Regions from separate parts of the Butyrivibrio fibrisolvens genome, predicted to be linked through region 1. Evidence: predicted binding sites of a transcription regulator. Region 1 holds the regulator's gene; the other holds the start of a gene.
What was found. Region 1 encodes NrdR, which represses ribonucleotide reductase genes. Its sites were predicted from a motif close to CACAANATNTTGTG; they were not measured.
Positions count from the first base shown of each region.

Region 2: a site for NrdR is predicted at 2,902-2,915, ahead of nrdD (anaerobic ribonucleoside-triphosphate reductase). Genes of this name have one in related genera too.

Region 1 covers NZ_CP065800.1:3,504,640-3,509,056, forward strand. Annotated here, with positions in the region: gene I7804_RS14615 (ABC transporter permease) at 1-766, opposite strand, end outside; gene I7804_RS14620 (ABC transporter substrate-binding protein) at 838-2,424, opposite strand; gene nrdR (transcriptional regulator NrdR) at 2,555-3,025, opposite strand; gene ftsZ (cell division protein FtsZ) at 3,118-4,417, opposite strand, start outside.
Region 2 covers NZ_CP065800.1:863,614-868,030, reverse strand. Annotated here, with positions in the region: gene nrdG (anaerobic ribonucleoside-triphosphate reductase activating protein) at 1-64, opposite strand, end outside; gene nrdD (anaerobic ribonucleoside-triphosphate reductase) at 469-2,694, opposite strand; gene murI (glutamate racemase) at 3,028-3,879, opposite strand; gene I7804_RS03495 (SH3 domain-containing protein) at 4,234-4,417, opposite strand, start outside.

The sequences.
Region 1 (4,417 bases):
CTATCACTATAGAGCCACTCACCATATCTGCAAGCGCCATTCCCATGAATGTTATAACAGGGATCATGGCATTCTTAAGAACATGTCTGTACAGAACCCCCCTTGTAGTATTGCCCCTGCTATAAGCTGTCCTTGTATAGTCTTTGGAGATCTCTTCTATCACGCTTCCTCTTAAGAGCTTGACACACATAGTGATCTTTGGGAGAGCTATTGCAATAGCAGGGAATACCAGATATCCAATGAACCCCCAGAAATCTTTCTTGTAGGATATAAAGCCGCCCGGTACGAAGAGCTTTAATGACAGTCCGAATATAAGAGTAAGTATTATACCTGAGAAAAAAGGCGGTATAGCCATAATGATCTGATCCATCACCACCACAAACTTGTCTATAACACTACCCTCATGCCTTGCAGTAAATATCCCCAGAGGAATTGATATAAAGAACATGAGCAAAAATGCCATAACAGCAAGCCATATTGTAATCGGTATCTTATCCATGATAAGTGCAGATACTGATCCATATGAATAGGAGGTACCAAGATCTCCCTGAATGAAACCAGTGACCCACCTAAAATATCTTACGTATATAGGATCATTAAGTCCCATCTCCTGTCTTAACATTGCAAGCTGATTCTGCGTAGCCTCCGTTCCCAAAATCCTCGTTGCAGGATCTCCGGGTATTAAGTTAAAAGCAAGGAACACCAGGATGGATACTACAAAAAGAGTAAGGATCATCATCCCGGCCTTCTTTAATATGTATTTCACTTGTTGATTCTCCTTAAAAAAGGGCCCGACTTCCAAAAAGTCAGACCCTTTTACATGTCGGATTTTTCAGATTATTCCGCAAGCTTTATCTTGGCTATATCCTGTACATAAAGCGGATAGAAAGTATAACCTGTATACTTACTGCTAAGAGCTACAAACTCAGGAAGATCCTGAATGTAAATAGCAGCCGCTGTCTCGGAAAGAATCTTTTCACACTCTTTATAATACTTGACCTGCTCATCATCATCAACTGTTGCCTGTGCTGCAGCAAAAGCCTTGTCGTAATCAGCATTGGCATAATTGAACATATTGTTGTGTGCATCTGAAGTATAACGGTATAAAAGTGCAGAAGCATTCAAAGTAGAAGCATCAAAGCCAACTATTGTAGCTTCATAATCTTTGTTATTATATACCTCTTCAAGCCAAGTATTCCACTCTACCTTCTTGATATTGGCTGTTACGCCTATAGCTTCGAGCTGTTCTACTACTACCTCTGCAGTATCAATGTGAGGTGTGTAATTAGAAGGAACCTTGATAGTGAATGTGAATCCATCAGGATAGCCTGCCTGTACAAGGAGCTCTTTGGCCTTGTCTATATCCTGATTATAAGTATCATTTAATGACTCGTCAAAATATTTTCCAAAGGAAGGGAACATAGCAGAGCCTATCTCAACACCGGCACCGCCTGATACAAAGTCCATGATCTCCTGAGGATCTATAGCATAGCACAGAGCCTGACGTACAAGCTCATTATCAAAAGGTGCTACAGCATTGTTGACATAGAGTGCCTGTATCAGGTTCATCTCACCTTCATAGATATCGAATGCATCTGAAAGCTGATCTGCCTGATCACTTGTGATACGAGCGTACATATCAATAGATCCGCCTTCAAGATCAGTAACAATATTGTCAGGGTTAGCTTCTACCTTGAATTCTACGTTTTTGATATGCGCAGCATTGTCAGTATCCCAGTAATCATCGAACTTCTCAACTACAAGATTCTCGAGAGCTGTACGGGATACGAACTTGTAAGGGCCTGTTCCGATAGGATTGTTCTCAACATCTTCACAGTCTGCAGGCATGATAGCAACTGTACAATAACTGATGAACTCAGAATTAGCCTTAGTAAGTGTAACCTTAACATGTGTATCATCAACCTTCTCGATAGAATCAACTATTTCGAATACAGAAGCGCCTGTATCCTTGTAACGCTGTAGTGATGCTACTACATCATCTGCAGTAAGAGTCTGTCCATTATGAAACAGGACATTGTCTCTGATTGTAAATGTATATTCTGTTGCATCATCTGATACATCATATCCTGATGCGATCGCAGGATTAAGATTACCATTCTCATCAGGCTTAACAAGGCCTTCAAAGATATTGAACAGTACTTCTCTGGTTCCTGCTGACTGTGCTATGTGGGGATCAAGGCTGTCAAGATCCTGAGGAATACCTACAGTGAACACTTCATCAGAATCAACGCTGCTGGTCTCCTGCGTGCCCTCCTGAGCATTCTGTGATTCCTGAGCATTCTGTGATCCTGTCTCATCATCCTTCTTGGCGCAACCTGCAAGCATAGCAGCTGCCATTGTCAGTGTGCAAACAGCTGCAACTCCCCTTCGCAGCATGTTACCTGACCAAACTTTCTTTTTCATAATATCACTCCTTTTAATCATATATCTTCACTAATACTTTTGATCACAGTATTAGTGCTAATCCTAAACTCAATCTTGTTGCCATTGTAATACCAATAAAGCTTATCTATACAGATGTATTCAAGGTTTATCAGGCCTTACCGGGGGCCTCTTTGTTCATTACATCCTTAAGCTCATCCATGAATGTGTTGATATCCTTGAACTCACGATATACAGATGCAAATCTGACATAAGCTACAGGCTCAAGATCTTTCATCTTGTTCATAACAAGTTCACCAATCTCACGGCTTTTGATCTCACGCTTCTCCATATTGAAGATCTCTGCTTCTACGCTGTCCACAAGCTTTGTGATCTGCTCCGCACTGACAGGTCTTTTATGACAAGCCCTCAGAATACCTGCTTCTATCTTAGATCTGTCATATGGTTCTCTGTTATTGTCTTTTTTAATAATGATAATTGGAATCGTTTCAACCTTTTCATAAGTTGTAAAACGCTTGCCACAGGAGTCACAAATACGTCTACGTCTTATAGATGTGTTGTCGTCAGCCGGACGGGAATCGATTACTCTGGTTTCGTCTTTACCGCAAAACGGGCATTTCATAACAGTGTCCTCCCTTTGATGATATTAATTCCGAAAAACGCTTCAGATGCAGGCACCTGAAGCGTTTAAATTGTTAACTGATTCGCTGATATTTATTTCTTCTGTAAAAACTCAGGAATTTTAAGCGACTTAGGTTCTACAGTAGACCTTACACTGCTATCACTGCGGAAAAAAGTTCTTGATGTTGTAGGTGCCTCTGCTTCAACCGAAGGCTCAACAGGTGTAGGCTGCTGTACAGCAGGCTGTACCTGAGGTGCCATAGCCTGAGGATTAACAAAAGGCCTTGGCTGAGGTATAGATGCAGGCTGCATTGGTCTTACAAATGGCTGTGAAACCTGTGGTCTGGGAGTCACATTCGCAGCACCCTGCATCTGAACAGGTGTCTGATTAGCAGCCTGTCTATTCTCTGCAGGAGCGGCTTTGGATATATTCATAGCCTGAGCACGATCTTCAATTCCTGTAGCAATAACTGTGATGTTGCATGTATCAGACTGAGACTGATCATATACAGCACCAAAGATGATATTGGCTCTCTCACCGGCAAGTTCCTGAACATAACTTGCAGCATCAGATGCATCAGCAAGGCCGATATCACCGGATACATTGATGATAACATCAGATGCACCGGAAATAGTAGTATCAAGAAGAGGACTTTCAACAGCAAGCTTAACAGCATCTGCAGCCTTGTGATCGCCTGTTCCTGTACCAATACCGATATGTGCGATACCCTTGCCCTTCATAGCTGTCTGTACGTCAGCAAAGTCAAGGTTGATAAGACCAGGTACATTGATAAGATCGGTAATACCCTGAACAGCCTGCTGAAGGACTTCGTCAGCCTTCTTAAGAGCATCGGGCATAGATGTACGACGGTCTACTATCTGTAATAATTTATCATTCGGGATAACAATAAGAGTATCTACGTTATTCTTAAGATTTTCAATTCCCATAAGGGCATTCTGCATTCTGGTACGTGCTTCAAAGCTGAAAGGCTTTGTAACAATACCAACCGTAAGAATTCCCATATCTTTAGCTGCCTTAGCAACTATAGGAGCAGCACCTGTTCCGGTTCCGCCTCCCATTCCGCATGTAACGAATACCATATCAGCGCCCTTAATAGCACTGTTGATATCCTCTACGCTCTCTTCTGCAGCTTTCTCTCCAACTTCAGGTTTAGCACCAGCTCCCAATCCTTTAGTGAGCTTCTCTCCGATCTGCAGAAGTTTTGGTGCCTTACATAATTGAAGAGCCTGCTTATCTGTATTCATGCCGATAAACTCGACACCGGTAACGTTCTCGTCAACCATTCTATTAACAGCATTGTTGCCTGCACCACCAACTCCGACTACGATGATTTTGCACGCAGCTTCAGCCTCATTCGACTTGATTTCCAGC
Region 2 (4,417 bases), 1.5 Mb from region 1:
AGAGTGATGTCCTGCATCCAATACCATTGGCAACATCATTTTTTATAATCTGTCCGTAGTTCATATTTTAACCTCATGTCGCGAGCAAAGCGAGTGACTAATGGTTCAAATTGATGGAGCTCGCGTCATCAATTTGGGTTTGAAAATGGAACATTTTCAAACTTAACCTCATGTCGCTAGCAAAGCGAGTGACTAATGTTTCAAATTGGCGAAGCTAAAGTCACCAATTTAGTTTTGAAAGTGGAACACTTTCAAACTTAACTTCACGCTGCGCGTAGTTTTATTATTAACGCACATGAGGCCGGATCATAAATCCGGCCTCATGCTCCCCATACCACTATTTCCATACCGAGTATACCGCAACTCGCTACGAGATAATAATCCTTTGACCTGTGAATATCATAACTTATTCACAGTTTTGGGTATTCGTTTTTTAAAAAGAGTTTTCAGATCTTTGCAAAGATCTTATTATACGTTAACTGTTTCTTCTGCCTCTTTTGTTTCAGGTACTAATGTTTCATTGGATACATGCAGAACTCTTTCCTTGATCTCCTGAGTACGCCCCTGATTCCAGTACTGAGTTCCGATGTAGCCGCAGGTACGTCTTGCAACATTCATCTTGTCCTGATTACGGTTGCCGCAGTTAGGGCACTCCCATACAAGCTTACCATCCTCGTCAGTGACGATCTGGATCTCTCCGGTATAACCGCAGCACTGACAGTAGTCTGACTTGGTATTAAGTTCTGCGTACATGATGTTCTCGTATATATACTGCATAATAGAAAGAACCGCATCGATGTTATCCATCATATTAGGAACTTCTACATAGCTGATAGCTCCACCGGGTGATAATGCCTGGAACTCTGACTCGAACTTGAGCTTAGAGAAGGCATCTATCTTCTCAGCTACATGTACGTGATAACTGTTGGTAATATAGTTCTTGTCTGTAACTCCGGGGATCATTCCAAATCTCTTCTGGAGGCACTTTGCAAACTTATAAGTTGTTGATTCAAGTGGTGTTCCATAAAGTGAGAATGAGATATTGGTCTCTTCTTTCCACTTAGCGCACTTATCATTGAGGAACTGCATAACCTTAAGTGCGAACTCCTTGCCATCTGCATCTGTATGAGATACACCCTTCATGAACTTGGTACATTCATATAGACCGGCATAGCCAAGGCTTATTGTTGAGTAGTTACCAAAAAGAAGCTTGTCTATTGTCTCGCCTTTTTTAAGTCTTGCAAGTGCGCCGAACTGCCAGAGGATAGGAGCTACATCACTTGGAGTTCCAAGGAGCCTTTTATGTCTGCACATAAGAGCTTCATAGCACAGCTGAGTTCTTTCTTCCATCAGCTTCCAGAACTTATCCTCATCCCGGCCTGAAGAGCAGGCTACATCAACAAGATTTAAAGTAACAACGCCCTGATTGAAACGTCCGTAATACTTGTGGGCGCCATTTACTCCAAGGCCCTCTGTATCAGGTGTAAGGAAAGATCTGCATCCCATGCAAGGATATACATCGCCGTTTTTGTACTCACGCATCTTCTTGGCGGATATATAATCAGGTACCATACGCTTAGCTGTGCACTTGGCTGCAAGCTGTGTGATGTGCCAGTATTTGGAATCAGGAGTTATATTATCTTCGTCAAGAACATATATAAGCTTAGGGAAAGCCGGAGTGATATAAACACCCTTCTCGTTCTTAACTCCCTGTATACGCTGTTTGAGCATCTCTTCGATAACTGCTGCAAGGTCGTCACGAAGCTGTCCTTCAGGAACCTCATCAAGATACATGAATACTGTGATGAATGGAGCCTGACCATTGGTTGTCATCAGAGTGATAACCTGATACTGGATCTCCTGAACACCGTCCTTGATCTCCTTACGAACACGCATCTCAGCGATCTCGTCAATCTTCTCGTCTGTAGCCTCGATACCGGCCTGCTCAAGTTCCATACGAACCTGCTTGCGGAATTTCTGACGGCTTACATCTACGAAGGGCACGAGATGTGAAAGTGTGATCGACTGTCCACCGTACTGGGAGCTTGCAATCTGGGCTATAGCCTGAGTTGCGATATTACATGCAGTTGAGAAGCTCTTTGGAGGCTCGATAAGAGTTTCAGAGATAACGGTACCATTCTGCAACATGTCTTCAAGATTGACCAGACAGCAGTTGTGCATGTGCTGTGCAAAATAATCTGAATCATGGAAATGGATGATACCCTCTTCATGAGCTTTGACTACTTCAGGAGGAAGAAGGAAACGCCTTGTGATATCGCGGCTTACTTCGCCTGCCATATAGTCACGCTGAACACTGTTAACAGTAGGATTCTTGTTTGAATTCTCCTGCTTAACCTCTTCGTTATTGCACTCGATAAGTGACATGATCTTATCATCAGTTGTATTGGACTTACGCATAAGAGCATGCTGATAACGATATGTTATGTATTTACGTGCAACATCATTGCTGCCGGCATCCATAAGTGCGTTCTCTACAAGATCCTGGATCTCTTCAACGTTAGCTGCACGTGTCAGATTATTGCACTTAGCTTCAACCTCTTTCTCAATGCGGATGATATCCTCATCAGAAAGACGCTTATCCTCAGTGACAGTGAGATTAGCCTTCTTAATAGCCGCAATTATCTTGCCACCATCAAATATAACCTCTTCGCCACTTCTTTTAATGATTTTCATGGAGCCCCTCCTAGTCCCTTTTTATTAATGCACAGCAAAAAAGACAAACCAGTCCCTATCACGGTTCCAAAACACCCGCCTGATCACTTCATGCTGATATAATCACTTAGACCATAGATCTAAGATTTTATTTATTTGGAAAAATAAATTGTACTTGAAAAATTTTGGAAAATATATAAGTAAAACTATCGTGAATTGATACTTAATTACTATATATTGTGTTTACACATAAATGTTAATACAAAATGTGGGCATTTTCAAGTGGTTAGAGAAACTTTATTCCGTGTAATATTGCACAAAATTAAGACGATTGATGTATAAAAAGCATCTGCCTTACAGGTCTCTTACCGCTTCCAGCCTATTATGCATGCGAAGTACATGATTTAGTAGATTTTTTTCAGTTATCGGATTACCGGACACAAAATATTGTGTTTCTATATCATGAAGCATACTATCCGTATCTGAAAATGAAACTCTGGCTGCCTCTCTGGCATTATATTCAAGGCCGCATACATCAGCCAGATGTCTTATAGTACCGACATTACCATCTATAAGATGGATATCGTCACCAAAAACCTTCTTGTAAGAAGGCTTGAAATAATTGAAATGTGTGCACCCAAGTACAAGAGCCTGATATTTGGACAAGTCAAAAGAAGCAAACTGTTCGTGGATATACTCGTCTACTTCAGGACCTTCAAACTGCTCATTTTCTGCAAATGTTACAAGGTGCGGCATAGCCAGAAGATCTACTCTGTGATCCTCATCAACTCTCTCAAGAAGATGTGAAAGCTTCTTCTCCCTGATAGTCACAGGAGTAGCGATAACAAGAATACGCTTTTTGGAAGAAGTCTCCTCCACTGCAGGTTTTACAGCAGGTTCCATACCAAGAATAGGAAGAGAAAACTCTCTTCTAAGATCCTCTACAGCTACTGCAGTTGCAGTATTACAAGCTATTACAATAGCATCTGCTCCCTTATCTATAAGGAATCTTGTGATGTGCCTTGTATAATCTTTGATCTGGTCCGAAGTCTTAAGACCATAAGGAACATGATCAAGATCTGCATAAAAAAGATATTCAGTTGCGCCAAGTCTATGGTATGCCTCGTGTAATACTGAAAGGCCTCCAAAACCCGAATCAAATATTCCTATCTTCATACGATCACTCTTCTTTGCCTGCGAAATCATGCTTGAAATGTCACAAATGCTTGTATTTAAAGCCTTCTGGCATAGAAATAGAGGCAGTAACTGCTGCCTCCGTTTCTGTCCTCATTAATAATATTCTATTCCACAATCAGTGACAATGTATAAAAGTGCTGAAATGTTATTCTGATTAATCCTGACCAAAAAGCGCTCCAAAAGCCGCGCATATGGGCATATTCCAAAATACACCAGAAAACGGTTTTGCGTTAAGATTAATTTATTATTGTAGATTTGACTATTCTGTCCTTTTTCTTTGTGTATCTTACTGTGTAATATTTTTCTGACATTATTAAAAAAATTCCCACTTGTACATACTGATATCCAAGCACAAATCTTTAGTTACTTAATCTCTGACAGATAATCCTTGGAACAGAAGTAGTACTGGCCCTGATAATAAACCTTGGCCCAGCCATTCTCTTCACCTACAAGCGTAAGCTCTGTTCCCGCCTGTACTGACATAGCCTTGTTGGTATCAGTCTTCTCTGGAGATGTTCTAAGGTTAAGACCATTGGTAGTATATACG